DNA from 3 places in the Lactiplantibacillus argentoratensis genome. Region 3 is predicted to be linked to each of the others. Evidence: predicted binding sites of a transcription regulator. Region 3 holds the regulator's gene; each other region holds the start of a gene.
The links. Region 3 encodes Rex, which represses fermentation and respiration genes when NADH is low (regulators of the CRP and FNR family bind a similar motif). Its sites were predicted from a motif close to TTGTGAANTANTTCACAA; they were not measured.
Positions count from the first base shown of each region.

Region 1 (5,317 bases), 1.0 Mb from region 3:
GAAAAACGTGCTAATACCTACGTCGCCTCGCGCTACGGCTCCTGGGTCAAGGCCAAACGATTCTGGCAACATCATCACTGGTACTAATCCAATTTTTCTATTGGATCACACTAAAAAGACGACTAATTACTAAGATTGTGAATCTTTGTAATTAGTCGTCTTTTTGTAGGCAGTAATATCAAATAGCATGAGGACTATAGTTCACCGTCATTTAACACTTGGTTACAACAGGTGTACCGTGATCGCCGCACCTTTTCTAAACGATATTGTGAAAAACATAATTAATTAGCCAAAAAGTATTGCAAATTGTAATTATTACGACTATAATTTGATTCGTAAATTAGTAATGATAGCGATTACAATATAAAAAGAGGTTATTAATATGACTGAACGTAATTTTGATTTCTTAATGCCTAGCGTTAACTTTTTCGGTCCTGGTGTCATTAGTAAAATCGGCGAGCGTGCCAAAACTCTTGGTATGCACAAACCAGTCATCGTCACCGACAAATTTCTTGAAAGTCTGCCAGACGGCGCCGTTGCTCAGGTGCGGCGGTCACTGGATGCTGCCGGGATTGTCTACGTGATTTATAATCAAGTAGAACCCAACCCTAAAATTCATAACATTCAAGCTGTTAAAGCCTTATATCAAGCCAATCAAGCGGACTCCCTGATTACCATTGGCGGCGGTTCTGCCCACGATACCGGAAAAGGTGCCGGCATCATCATGACTAACGGCGACGACATCACTAAGTTAGCGGGGATTGAAACGCTCAAGAACGCCCTACCACCACTGATTGCGGTCAACACTACCGCTGGGACTGGTTCTGAATTGACCCGTCACTGTGTCATTACGAATGAAGAAACGCATTATAAGTTCGTCGTTGCTTCATGGCGTAACATGCCACTCGTGTCCTTTAACGATCCCACTCTCATGCTAGATGTTCCTAAGGGACTCACGGCCGCAACTGGCATGGATGCCTTTGTCCAGGCTATCGAACCCTTTGTTTCTGTCGATCACAATCCGATTACCGATTCACAGTGCATCCAGGCCATCAAATTAATCGAAACATCATTACGTGAAGCCGTCGCCAATGGGCATAACCTAGAAGCCCGGACACACATGGTCGAAGCTGAAATGTTAGCCGGCATGGCCTTTAACAACGCCAATCTAGGTTACGTGCACGCCATGGCCCACCAGCTCGGCGGCCAATATGACGCACCCCACGGTGTCTGCTGCGCGCTGCTCTTACCCTACGTTGAAGAATATAATCTAATCGCGTGCCCCGAACGCTTCGCCGAACTCGCCAAAATTATGGGCGAAAACACTGATGGCTTATCGACTCGTGATGCTGCCGAATTAGCTATCAAAGCGATGAAACAGCTCAGCGAAGACGTTGGTATTCCGCATTCCATCAAGGAAATTGGCGCCAAAATCGAAGACTTCGAACACATGGCAACTAATGCGCTTAAAGACGGTAACGCCTTCTCTAACCCACGCAAAGGTACTAAAGAAGACATCATCAAGATTTTCCAAGCCGCATATGATGCCAAGTAATCCCCCATTCACAGCAACAATAAACCGACAAGCACAGATAAGAACACACATTGTGCAAATTAATTTGTCCTGATTTGTGATTAAAACGTGCTGGTTAGGTGGATTCCTGTTCGTCAGCAATGATCGTCCTATTCCGACCTCCGGGGCTGGGTGACAATTGCTGGAACGTAAGCCGACGTCGATTTGAGCTAACGCACAACCCGCGTCATCTCAAATACGAGTCTTATTCTAAGCCGGAAGCAACCCACTTCCAGCTAAGAATAATTTGGCTACTGAGCATTGTCACCCAGCCCCTCCAGTCGGGAAGCCGCTCGAATGGCTGATGAACGGCCACTTAACTTGGTACAATTGGTCGCTGATTATTTTGATAATGGAACTTTAAACAAAGGGTTAGGATGCGTAAAGCACTTTGTCAGGAGTTTCAATCTTATTATTATAATTCAGAGTTGGTGAGCTATCTCAATATCACTTTCAGTCTGACAGTTGATTGATAAAATTACCGTTTTATGAAGAACAACGACTAATTCATCAAAAGTTGGGTACATCGCCGTCTGCCATTCGAACACTGTCCCGACTGGAAGGCGTTTCTGACAATGCCCAGTGGTGAAATTTCACTTAGCAAGCGTTCTTTGCTTGGTTAGTGAAAGGCCAGTATTTAAGACGTGGGCTTCGGCTTAAATCTGTGCCCACCACGTTCCGGCAATTGGCAGAAATGCCTGGAGGTCGGTGTAGGACGCGCACCCTAAGCAAGTTTACGCTAACTCGCACCAGTTTCCAGCGGGCCTAAGCTGGCTGCTCTTGAACTTAAGAACCAGCATGTTTTAATCACAAATCATGCAAGTGGCTGGTGTATAACGTAAAAAACGGCAATGTCAAAATCAACTTTTGACATTGCCGTTTTAGAAACCAGTCCGCATGACTGGTGGCACCAAGCCGGTAGCTATTTACCAGGTTGATAGTCTTCATCAATGATCAAGACTGGTTTGATGGTCTTACCGCTACCAGAATCAGCGTTGGCTTGATTAATATCTTCAAATTTATAGAATTTTTCGGTCTTTTCAAATGGGAACATGCCATGTTGATAGAAATCGATTAACCGTGGAATATCAACGCCAGGGATGGCATCACCCATGTTAACACCAATGACTTTCTTATCATCAACACACAAATCGTTCCATGAGCTAATGGTGATATTTTTGGCCGTAACGGCAATCAAAGCAGCCGTCCCACCTTGAGCAAGTGCGTGGATTGCAGAAACCATAACTGGTTCTACCCCAGTCGTATCAACGGCAAAGTCGACCCCGTAACCATGCGTCAACTTCTTGATTGCTTCAACTGGATCTTCTTCCTTACTGTTAATGGCATGAGTAGCACCTAATTCTTTGGCGAGTTCTAGCCGTGAATCAACAATGTCGACCGCAATCACTTCGGTACAGCCGGAAATCTTACCAGCCATCATTGCCGCTAAACCAACCGCACCAGTCCCAAAGACTGCAATTGTTTGTCCTGGGCGCGGCTGTAAACTGTTCAAAACAGTGCCACTCCCGGTGACGTAGCCACAGCCTAAAGGTCCCAAGCGACGTAAATCTAGTTCTTTTGGTACTTTAACCGCATTACGTTGGTCAACTACCGTATGAGTCGTGAAGGAAGATTGGTCGAACATATCACTGATATGGTGCCCGTTTTCTTGGAAATGGTCGGAACCATCGGGACGAGTCCCACTCAAGTTATAGTCGGCATAATTCCGACATTTAGTTGGCATGCCTTTCAGACAGTTATCACATGTTCCGTCAGCGTAAAATGATAGAATAACATGGTCGCCCACTTCAAAATTAGTTACTTCTGAACCGACATTTTCGACGATTCCAGAACCTTCGTGTCCTAAAATTACTGGATAACCTAACGACGCATCACCCCGCCGAATTGCTTCATCAGAATGACAAATTCCAGTCGCAACCATTTTGATTTGTAAATCAGTTGCTTTCATTTCAGCTAATTCAATATCATCTTTAATGACAAATGGATCGTTTACTTTATCAACCACTGCTGCTTTAATTTTCATGTTCAAACCCTCGTTTCAAATAGTATGTAAACCGCTTACAATTAACATTGTTACACAATACACAATTTGATTCAAGCGCTTACAAAAGCATCTAACACCACACTTATCTCCGTTAAATGGGCATTCTTCTAATTTCACACTAACGATATGATACTTAATTAGTGTAAATCTAATACTCTTTTTTTACTGATTGTGAGGAACTTATAGCCAGTCTTCTTCCTTAAGTTGTCGACTCAAAAAGCGGGTGTCGCCGCCAGCTCAATAACGTGAACTGGCGTTAGACACCCGCATATTTTGTACCATTAACACACATTTCTGCTTGTTTAACAGGCCCGATTTCATCCGACGCTACCTGTCATCGTCTACGCAGGTTGGGCGTTCGAACTGATTTTAGCTTTATTTAGCAATACCGAACTCGTGACTACGGACAATGAACTAAAGGCCATTGCTAATCCGGCCAATTCGGGGCTAAGCGTCAGCCCAATGGCAAAGAAGAGGCCCGCTGCGACTGGGATCCCGAGCACGTTGTACACGAAAGCCCAGAACAGATTAAGTTTGATACGGTTAAACGTCTTCTTACTCAATGCCAACGCCCGGTCAACATCACGCAGATCGTTCTTAACGAGCACGATGCCACCAGCATCGATTGCAATATCAGTTCCGGAACCCATGGCAATCCCAACATCCGCCGTCGTCAACGCGGGGGCGTCATTAATACCATCGCCGACAAAGGCCACCTTGCCAGCCTTCTGGAACGCGTGAACGTGCTCAGCCTTATCACCTGGCAGCACATCAGCAATCACTTCATCAATACCGACTTGATCCGCCACAGCTTGTGCGACCCGTTCGTTATCGCCGGTTAACATGACCGTCTTCAAGCCACGTGCTTTCAAACTCGCAATGGCTGCCTCAGACGTCGATTTGGCGACGTCTTGAATGGCAATCAATCCAATGATTTCGTGATTTAAGCCCACGTACACGACCGTTTTCGCCGCGTCCTGAAGCTCGGTGGCTTGGCGTTGTAATTCAGCACTAATCGGCTCATCAGTTAATAATTTATGATTACCGACTACCGCTAATTGGCCCTCAACTTGAGCAGTCACACCTTTACCCTCGATGGCTTGGAAGTTCGTGGCGGTTGGTGCTTGAATACCACGGGCCGTGCCGCGTTTTAATATTGCCGCAGCTAAAGGATGTTCCGAAGCCGCCTCTAAGCTAGTGGCAACGCGCAGTACTTGGACTTCGTCGCCGATAACATCGGTCACTTGTGGGTGACCAACCGTAATCGTTCCCGTCTTATCAAAGATCACCGTTTTAACGTCATTGACAGCTTCCAAGACCTCACCATTTTTAATCAGGATCCCCATCTTGGCACCACGGCCGGTACCGACCATTAGTGCGGTCGGCGTAGCTAAACCTAGCGCACACGGGCAGGCAATCACGACCACAGCGACCGCAAAAATCAAGGCATTCGCGAGACTAGCATTCAAGAAAACATACCAGGTCAAGAAGGTAACGATAGCAATAATTAGCACAATCGGCACAAAAATATCAGAAACTTTATCGGTCAGCTTTTGAATCGGTGCGTGACTGTTTTGTGCTTTTTTAACGAGCTCAACGATTTGAGCCAGCATTGTCCGGTCACCGACCTTGCTAGCTTTGAACTGAAAGGTCCCATTACTATTAATCGTTGAACCAAT
Region 1 covers NZ_CP147647.1:2,550,220-2,555,536, forward strand. The annotation lists gene V7R88_RS12235 (hypothetical protein) at 1-87, shown strand, start outside; gene V7R88_RS12240 (iron-containing alcohol dehydrogenase) at 383-1,555, shown strand; gene V7R88_RS12245 (NAD(P)-dependent alcohol dehydrogenase) at 2,496-3,617, opposite strand; gene V7R88_RS12250 (copper-translocating P-type ATPase) at 3,980-5,317, opposite strand, start outside.
Region 1: V7R88_RS12245 (NAD(P)-dependent alcohol dehydrogenase) is a predicted target of Rex. The motif match lies at 3,665-3,682, and genes of this name have one in related genera.

Region 2 (5,317 bases), 170 kb from region 3:
CGCAATCTAATTTGTGGCCTTTTTTTACTAATTCTATTTATAAGAGATCCGCTGTTGTCGCCAGCCCTTAATCAGCGCAACCAATGCAGCTGGAATGAGCGCGGCGGCCATAATTCCTAGAAAACAAAGCGAGAGGTGGTTTTGTACGAAGCTGATCGAGCCAAAGAAGTAACCGAGTGAACAGCCGACACTGACCCAGATACCAACGCCAACTAAGTTCCAGATAGCGAAGGTCGGTTGCGACATTTTGGCTGCGCCGGTACTCAGCGGGACAAAGGTCCGCACGAGTGGAACGAAGCGGCCAAACATGACAGCTTTCGCGCCATACTTAGCAAAAAATTGTTGGGCGCGTTGTTGCTTGGATTGGGGGAGGTGGCGTTGCAACCACGGTAAGCGAATCAGGTGGCGGCCAATTTCGAAGTTGACAGTGTCGCCAATCACAGCAGCCACAAAGAATACTGGCACCAGAATCTGAATACTGAGGGCGTCGCTGTGAGTTGCAGCCATCGTGCTGGCGAGAAAGATCAATGATTCGCCGGGAAGAAATGGGAAAACGACCATGCCCGTTTCAAGAAAGATAACGGCGAATAATAAGATGTAAGACCAACTACCAAGCGTAGTTAATAGTGGGACGATACTTTGTTCTAAATGGGTTAAAATGGTTATTAAATTGACCAACGGCGCCACCTCCAATTTAAGTTGCATTTATTATAAGCGTCTGCGGGTTGAAAAATAGATGTAACCGATTACATTCCTTTCAGTTTAACACAATCGTAACTTTGATAGACCAATGTTCAAACAAATTTACATAAAAAATCAAAAACTGGCGGCTGCCATGGGTTATTAATTGAGTCGGGCCGCCGATAGTGATAAAATTATTGTTCGATATTTAGGAATGGAGGGCGTTCAATGGCTAAGTCAATTAAAGCTGCAGAACAGGAACACTTAGATCATGTGGTTGCGAAAATTAAGGTGGCTGAAGAACAACAAAGCCAAACCATTACGCGCTCGGAAAAAGATCAGGCCGATATTAAACGTGACTTGCTGAATAACATCAATATTAAAACGGATAGTTACGAAGGCATGATGGAGACCGGATTATCCGTGCGGCAGCAACAACAGATGATGGATGAGCGGCAGAATAGTTGGAAGCACGCGACTAAGCAATTATCGACGTTAAAAAAGTTGGAAAAGAATGCTTATTTTGCGCGGATCGATTTTCATGAGACTGGTGAGCCTAAGCCTGAGACGATTTATATCGGACTCAGTTCATTTTCTGACACGCCGGATCACTTTTTGATCTACGACTGGCGAGCGCCTATTTCCAGTATTTATTATGACGGTGGGTTAGGGCACGTGACGTACCAGACTCCGGATGGTGAGCAGACCGTTAATGTGAAGTTGAAGCGGCAGTTGATGGTTGAGAATGGCCAGATCGTGACAGTCTACGATACTGATGAAGCCGTTGGTGACTCGATGTTACTAGAAGTGTTGGATGAAAAGTCCGATGTGAAGATGAAGAGTATCGTGACGACGATTCAAAAGGAACAAAATACCATTATTCGGGATACGAGTTCTGACCTCCTGTTTGTGCAGGGGGCGGCCGGTTCCGGGAAGACCTCGTCCGTTTTACAACGGGTTGCATACTTGTTGTATCGTTACCGGGGTAATTTGACGGCCGGACAAGTCATCTTGTTCTCACCAAATCAACTCTTTAATGATTATATTAACCAAGTATTGCCCGAACTGGGTGAACAAAACATGGTTCAGATGACTTATTTCCAATACGCATCGTACCGATTACCACACATGCAAGTTGAAACTTTACAGCAGCGGTTTGAAACTGAAAATACACCGCAGATGGCAAAGATTACGAAGTTGGAAGGTAGCCTCGCATTCTTCAACGCGGTTACCACGTATGGCCGACATTTGGAACAAGCGGACATGCGTTTCCGTAACATTACGTTGAACGATGAAGTGATTATTTCCCGGGAAAAGATTAAATCGATTTATTACTCTTTCAATGAGAACTACCACTTAGCGAACCGGTTATCAGCAACTAAGGAAGAATTAATCAAGATTTTGAATCGCAAGGTTGAATCGGAGATGCGTTCCAAGTGGGTCGAAGAAGCGGTTCAAGACTTATCACGCGAAGAGATCAATCAATTATATGGCAATCAGCCGCGGGAATTTAAGAATGGCGATAAAGAGTTTAAATTCTTAGCACGTAAAATTGTGATGCAACGCTTAGGAAAAGCCCGGACGCAAATCGTGCGTAACCGTTTCTTGAGCATCAACATGCAGTACGCGCATTTCTTACGCGAAGTACCGAAGATCATCAAGTTGGCTGATCACGGTATCTCAGCTGCTGACTGGGATGCTACGGTTGAACGGAAACTAGCCGAGATTAAGGAACGTCATATCTCGTTAACAACGGTCTCAGCTTACATGTACCTGCATGACTTAATGACCGGAAAGCACGGGCAGCGTGACATCCGGTTTGTCTTCTTGGATGAGATTCAAGATTACAACGCCTTTCAGCTAGCGTTCCTGAAGTTTAGCTTCCCTCAGGCCCGCTTCACAATGCTCGGTGACTTGAACCAGGCGATTTTTACCAAGGAAAACAGCCATTCGCTGATCAATGAATTGGCCACGTTATTTGACCCTGAAAAGACGCGGGTCGTGCAATTGACTAAATCGTACCGGTCAACACAACAGATTACTGATTTCACCAAGGAAATTTTAGTCAATGGTGAAGCCGTCACGGCTTTTGATCGTCAGGGCGACTTGCCAAATGTCGTTGTGACGCCTAACTTTGAAGCGGGGGTTGATCAAGTCGTTGATCAGCTAGCGATGAACGATTCTGAACGTGATACGACGGCAATTATCGGGAAATCTTTAGCAGAATGCGAGGCGCTCACGAAGGCCCTGAAAGCTCGTGGTGAGCAGGTCACGTTGATTCAAACTGAAAATCAACGCTTGGCTCCCGGTGTCATTGTCGTCCCGTCTTTCTTAGCAAAAGGGTTGGAGTTTGACGCGGTCATCGTGTGGAACGCTAATCAGGAAAATTACCAACGTGAAGATGAACGGCAACTATTATATACAATCTGTTCACGAGCCATGCACGAGTTAACGTTAGTCGCAGTGGGTAGCTTGTCACCGTTACTAGCGCGGGTGAACCACGCCTTGTATACATTAAATGAAGCAAAAGTTTAAGTCAGTTTAAGACAGTGAGTACCGCTCCATTCACCTGGAGTGGTACTTTTTTTAGTTTTACTTGTGAAGAAAATCTTAAGGTACGTCAGGATGATCAGTAGTGGAACAGTTGGGAACTTGTGTCGGAATAACTAAGAAAACGCTATCATAACGATGGAATAAGCGTTAAAATTAACTCATCAAGTGCAGTAGTCGGTGAGAGACAATGACCTTAATACTGACTAGGCACACAATATCGTGAAAATACTAACAACTAGTTAGAACGGTTGTTAGTGACCTGAGGAGGAAACGACGATGTTAATCACTGAAATGTTAGGTATTCAATATCCCATTTTTTCTGGTGCCATGATGCGAATTGCGACCCATGAATTAGTCGGGGCAGTTTCGGAAGCTGGGGGACTCGGTGTTTTAGGTTCAGCGGGGTTATCTGCCGAACAGTTGCGAGCAGAGATCCAAGCGACCCGCAAGCTGACGGATAAGCCGTTTGGTGTCAATTTAATGTTACAGATGAAGAACTGTCCAGAACTGGCCCAAGTCATCATTGATGAGGGGGTCAAGGTCGTGACGACTGGTGCGGGTAACCCGACTTCATATATTCCGCCGCTACACGCGGCCGGTATTAAAGTGATTCCAGTGATTGCTTCGGTTCACCATGCCCATAAGATGGTGGCGGCCGGTGCGGATGCGGTGGTTGCTGAAGGTCAAGAATCAGGCGGACATATCGGTCAAACGTCAACGATGGCATTATTACCTCAAGTCGTGGACGCTGTTGATATTCCGGTGATTGGTGCTGGCGGTGTCGGTGATGGCCGCTCGATTGCGGCGATGTTTGCGCTGGGCGCCCAGGGTGTGCAGTGCGGTACGATCTTTCTGACAGCTGAGGAGTGCCCGGTTCCAGCTAGTTATAAGCAACGAGTATTGGCTGCCAGTGACACGGATACAATCGTGACTGGCCGCAGCCAGCGCGATCCGGTACGGGCGCTAGTTAACCCGATGTTGGCACAATACTTGCAATTGGAGCAAACTAATGCGCCGGTAGCGGAACTACACGCGTTAGCGGACGGTTCATTTGCGAAAGCCGTTGAAGATGGCGATATGGAACATGGTACGCCCATGGCCGGCGAAGTGGCGGGGATGATGACGACAATTCGGCCAGTCAAGGAAATTATTACGACGTTGTTTGGTCAGGCTCGTGAGGTCGCGGCACAACTGAAAATCGAATAAGATACAGTAGCATAGCTCGGTACTAGGTCAGCGTTAACTAGTATCGAGCTATTAATGGTTATTGGCTACCAATTAGGAATCCGGTTAATTTGAATTTTAATCAGCGTTTGATAAGGGTTTCATGTTATAATCAACCCATTAATTTAGTAATGGTGGCAGACAGAAATCATGGAAGATCAGATGAACTATTATCGTTTCTCACGTGAACAGTGGAAGCAATTTTATCGTAACAATCAGCATCAAGTACCATTGACCGCAGCCAATTTGCACGAAATTGAGGCGTTTAATGACCGGATTAGTCTCGACGATGTCCGTGATATTTATATGCCGTTTGCGCATTTGTTGCAGGCCAAGTATGAACACTACTTGTCATGGCGGGAAACGGAGTCCGTTTTTTTACACCGCCAGAACCGCCAATCACCGTTTATTATTGGAGTGTCTGGAAGTGTGGCAGTTGGCAAGACCACCACAGCACGGTTATTAGAGATTCTATTTAAATATTTATATCCAGACCGGCGGACGCAATTGATTACGACGGATGGTTTCTTATACCCGAATGCCGAGCTCAAGAAGATGCAATTGATGGAACGCAAAGGGTTTCCGGAAAGCTATGATATGACGCGGCTGATCCAATTCTTGAACGATGTGAAGAGCGGAAAGCCGTTAGCGAAGGCCCCGGTGTACTCTCATCAGACTTATGATATTGTGCCAAACCGTTTTGACGTGATCACGCATCCTGATATTTTGATTATTGAAGGAATCAACGTGTTGCAATTGCCAAGCAATCAGGCGATCTACATTAGTGATTTTACGGACTTCTCAGTGTATGTGGATGCGGATGCCGATTTAATTGAAGATTGGTACTTAGAACGCTTCA
Region 2 covers NZ_CP147647.1:745,271-750,587, forward strand. The annotation lists gene V7R88_RS03445 (VTT domain-containing protein) at 34-705, opposite strand; gene helD (RNA polymerase recycling motor HelD) at 910-3,216, shown strand; gene V7R88_RS03455 (nitronate monooxygenase) at 3,511-4,440, shown strand; gene coaA (type I pantothenate kinase) at 4,609-5,317, shown strand, end outside.
Region 2: V7R88_RS03455 (nitronate monooxygenase) is a predicted target of Rex. The motif match lies at 3,452-3,469, and genes of this name have one in related genera.

Region 3 (5,317 bases):
CGGCCTGGCCTTTAATGAATGGAATCTGTCCCAAAATACTCTTTAGGAAAGTCGATTTGCCAATACCGTTCGGTCCAACGATAGCAATAGCTTCATGTTTCTTAATATTCAAGTTGTCGGGTTCCGAAAGAATCTGACCATCATAGCCCACGGCTGCATCTTTGACGGTCAACACAATGTTGCCGCTTTGTTTAGCCGCATGAAAGCCAAAGTGGGCAGTTTTCTCGTCACTATCAGGGCGGTCAAGGCGGTCCATCTTGGCTAACTGCTTCCGCCGAGCCTGGGCGCGTTTTGTCGTAGAAGCACGCACAATGTTACGATTAACAAAGTCTTCAAGTTTGCTGATTTCTGCCTGTTGTTTTTCGTAATGTTTCCACTGTGCTTGAATTCGGGCCGCTTTTTCTTGCACAAACTGGTCGTAGTTGCCAGTGTAGTGCACCATTTCGTGGTGTGATAAGTCATAGACTTCGTTAACGACCCGGTCTAAGAAATAGCGGTCATGGCTGACGATTAGCAGCGCGCCGGAATAAGATTGGAGATAACTTTCCAACCAAGTAAGGGTTTCGACGTCCAAATGGTTCGTCGGTTCGTCAAGGATGAGTAAGTCCCGTTTTTCAAGTAACAACTTGGCCAAGGCCAACTGGGTCTTTTGCCCACCAGATAGTGCCGTGACCGACTTATCGTACACGTCGGCGTCGAATTGAAAACCGTGCAGCACGCCTCGAATCTCGGCTTGGTAACCGTAGCCGTTTTTCTGTTGAAATTCCGTCTGAATTTGATCATAGGTTTTCAACGTCTGTTGATAAGCCTGCTCATCATTCATAATTGCGGGGTCACTCAATTGATTTTCGAGCTGATGCATCCGTTTTTCGATGGCATGTAACTCAGCGAAGACGCTACTCATTTCTTCCCAAATCGTATTGTTGCTATCTAGCCCCTGGTCTTGCGCCAAGTAACCGATCGTTAAGCCCTTACGCATTGAAATCTGGCCTTCGTCCGGTACCGTTTCACCGGCAATCATTTTAAGTAAGGTTGATTTTCCGGCCCCGTTTCGACCGACGAGGGCTACCCGGGCGTGTTCTTGAATGTCCATTTGTACGTTATCGAACAAGACATCGGCGCCAAAACGCCGCATAACTTGCTGTACTTGTAGTAAAATCACGCTTTATTAAGCTCCTTTCACATTTAATTCGTGACATAATTGTAGCATATTGTAACGGTCTGACCCAATTATTAGGAATAATAAGTAATTATTATTTCACAAAGTCACACGTTATGCTAGAATAGTGTCAGCAAATTCACAAACTTTTAATTAGGAGGACACGTCCGAATGGCAGAAACAAAAATTCCACGGGCAACGGCAAAACGGTTACCGATTTATTACCGCTACTTAAATATCTTGCTAGATGCAGATAAGAAGCGGGTCTCATCGACCGAGTTGTCCGAGGCGGTTAAAGTAGATTCAGCAACGATTCGGCGAGATTTCTCGTATTTTGGGGCGCTCGGAAAACGAGGGTATGGATACGACGTTGAAACGTTACTCGCATTTTTTAAAAAGATTTTAAATCAAGACACCTTAACGAATGTTGCTTTAATTGGGGTCGGTAATTTGGGCCACGCCCTACTGAACTTTAATTTTCACAAAAACAGTAATGTCCGCATCTCAGCAGCATTTGATGTCAACGAGGCGATTGCCAATACGGTCCAAAGTGGGGTTCCAGTGTACCCAATGACGGAGCTCAAAAAGCAATTGATCGAACAACAGATTGAGATTGCTATCTTAACGGTACCAACCACGGTTGTTCAGAAAATTACCGATGACTTGGTTGATGCAAACGTCAAAGGAATCATGAACTTCACGCCGTTACGAATCTCCGTTCCGGAGACAGTACGGGTGCAGAACGTTGATTTGACCAACGAATTACAAACATTGATCTACTTCATTGAACATTACGGTCAGCAATTAGGTGACAATGGTAATGACGATGAAAATGAGACTGAAGATTAATAATCAGTTTCATCTTTGAGGTTAAACTGATACGAAAAAGCTTCTCTGAATTTTTCAGGGAAGCCTTTTCGCGTACTAAGAGTCAATAGCTGGTGAACGCCAACCGTAATCGTTTGGCCTAGAAGTTATGTTAGTGTACTAGCCCTAATAACGTAGGTAACACGACCGAGGCATTCATTAAGATGTGCGCCGTCATTGACGTTTGAATCCGACCGGTGTGCCGATATAGCCAGCAGAATAATAACCCGATAAAGGCGTAGAGGATAAAGTGACCATCCGCATGTGCAAAACTAAATAGCACACTGGAAATCAAGGCCGCGCCGATTTGGCCGGTGACCGCACTTAGATTACCAAAGATAACTTTGCGGAAGACGATTTCTTCCATAATGGGTGCACCGACAATGATGGCTAGGAAGAACGCGGGATATTGTTGCCCAACGGTTAAGAGGGTGGTCGTGTTGGTTGAGGCTGTTGATTGGCCCATCAAAGCCGTGATTTTTAAAATAATGACTTGACCGAGGATGACTAGGATAAGTCCAATCAATCCCCAGATGAACGTCATGAACCAGTTACTTGGTTGTTTTTCAACAACGTTTTTTGTCCGCATGCGACTCGCCAACCAGATGAGTAGGATTGCACCGACTAAGTAGTCGACCGTTTGAATCACGAATACTTGGGCCCCTAGCTGATGGAAAGCAGTCACAAGGACGCTCGGTAGTGCGTAAATAATAAAGTAGATGATAAGAATAAAGATTGATTGGCGGCGATTAACCATCAAGTCACGTCCTTTTAAAAGTTTGATTTAAGATTTATTGATACTTCAATAGTATTCATTATAGTCGATTTGACATTCTTTGACTAATAATTGACAAATCACTTGCAATCTTGAATTAAAATGATATAGTTGACAATGTAATTAGCACTTGAGGTTGAGGAGTGCTAAAAAAGAATAAATGGAGGGATTCACGTGTTAAAACCATTAGGAGATCGCGTTATCTTGCAACAACAAGAAGAAGAAGAACAAACAATTGGCGGTATTGTCATTGCCAATAACGCTAAGGAAAAGCCCCAAAGCGGTAAGGTTGTTGCCGTCAATGACGGTCGTGTTTTAGATAACGGGACAAAAGTTGACCCCAGCGTGAAGGTCGGCGATCAAGTATTATTCGATAAGTATGCCGGTACCGAAGTCAAGTATCAAGGTGCTAAGTATTTGGTATTGCACGAAAAAGATATCGTTGCAATCGAAGACTAATCCATTTAAATTGCGCAACTTAAAATAAATTAAATTCATGAGGTGAATAGAGATAATGGCTAAAGAATTAAAGTTCTCTGAAGATGCACGTTCAGCGATGCTAAAAGGTGTCGATCAATTAGCTGACACAGTTAAGTCAACGTTAGGTCCTAAGGGTCGCAACGTTGTTTTGGAACAATCATATGGTTCACCAACAATTACTAATGATGGTGTAACGATTGCTAAGGCGATCGAATTAGACGATCATTTCGAAAACATGGGTGCTAAGTTAGTTTCTGAAGTTGCTTCAAAGACTAATGACATCGCTGGTGATGGGACGACTACTGCAACGGTCTTAACACAATCAATCGTTAATGAAGGTATGAAGAACGTTACGGCCGGTGCTAACCCTGTTGGCATTCGTCGGGGGATTGAAGAAGCTACTAAGACGGCGGTTGACTCATTACACGCTATGGCACACGAAGTTAAGACGCAAGAAGATATTGCGCAAATCGCTTCTGTATCTTCAGCAAGTGAAGAAACTGGTAAATTGATTGCCGAAGCCATGGAAAAAGTTGGTCATGACGGTGTTATCACGATTGAAGAATCACGTGGTGTTGATACTAGCTTAGACGTTGTTGAAGGGATGCAATTCGACCGCGGCTACTTATCACAATACATGGTTACTGATAATGATAAGATGGAAGCGGATCTTGACAATCCATATATCTTAATTACTGATAAGAAGATTTCAAACATTCAAGATATCTTACCACTATTACAATCCATCGTTGAACAAGGCAAGCCATTGTTGATCATTGCTGATGACATTTCTGGTGAAGCTTTACCAACCTTAGTCTTGAACAAGATGCGTGGGACGTTTAACGTTGTCGCCGTTAAGGCACCCGGTTTTGGTGATCGGCGTAAGGAACAATTACAAGATATCGCTATCTTAACTGGCGGGACGGTTATCACTGACGACCTTGGCCTTGAATTGAAGGACACGACCATCGATCAATTAGGTCAAGCCAACAAAGTTACGGTTACTAAGGATAACACCACCATTGTTGAAGGCGCTGGTTCCAAGGATGCTATCTCAGAACGGGTTGAATTTATCCGTAACCAAATCGGTGAAACAACTTCTGACTTTGACAAAGAAAAGTTACAAGAACGTTTAGCTAAATTAGCTGGTGGGGTTGCCGTTGTTCGTGTCGGTGCCGCTACTGAAACTGAATTGAAGGAACGTAAATACCGGATTGAAGATGCTTTGAACGCAACTCGGGCCGCCGTTGAAGAAGGCTTTGTTGCTGGTGGTGGTACTGCTTTGATTAACGTTATCAAAGATGTTGCTGCATTGAAGGAAACTGGTGACGTTCAAACTGGGATCAACATTGTTAAACGTGCTTTGGAAGAACCAGTTCGCCAAATCGCTGAAAATGCTGGTTTGGAAGGCTCTGTTATCGTTGAAAAGATGAAGGAACAAAAGCCAGGTGTTGGTTTCAACGCCGCAACTGATGAATGGGTTGACATGATCAAAGCTGGTATCGTGGACCCAACTAAGGTAACGCGTTCTGCTTTACAAAATGCCGCTTCTGTTTCAGCCCTTCTCTTAACGACTGAAGCCGTTGTTGCTGAAAAACCTGAAGAAAATGCACCAGCTGCACCAGCCGCACCAAACCCAGGTATGGGCGGTATGATGTAAACAAATCGTAACATTAAGCACTTACTCGGCTGAGTAAGTGCTTTTTTAGTGCTGTTAGGGTGTGAATCGACTAGAATAAAGGTATTGATTTATCCATATTAGAGCGGTAGGATTAGTCGTTAACGCAAAATGTGGGTGCGGCGAAGCACCCGACATTTAACTGGTAGTATTTGGCAGGGTAAAGTAGTAGAATCTACTTTGACTCAGTTTACTTTGGGATAATTATTTTGGAATAAAGGAGTTATTATCATGTGGCGTTATTTAAAGCGGTTAGTTATTGGGAAACCGTTAAAAACCATGGACGAGGGTGGGCAAGCACTCACCAAGTTCAAGGCACTGGCGCTGCTATCGTCAGATGCGCTATCATCGGTGGCTT
Region 3 covers NZ_CP147647.1:571,798-577,114, forward strand. The annotation lists gene V7R88_RS02675 (ABC-F family ATP-binding cassette domain-containing protein) at 1-1,162, opposite strand, end outside; gene V7R88_RS02680 (redox-sensing transcriptional repressor Rex) at 1,331-2,008, shown strand; gene V7R88_RS02685 (type II CAAX endopeptidase family protein) at 2,139-2,783, opposite strand; gene groES (co-chaperone GroES) at 2,976-3,260, shown strand; gene groL (chaperonin GroEL) at 3,316-4,941, shown strand; gene V7R88_RS02700 (APC family permease) at 5,191-5,317, shown strand, end outside.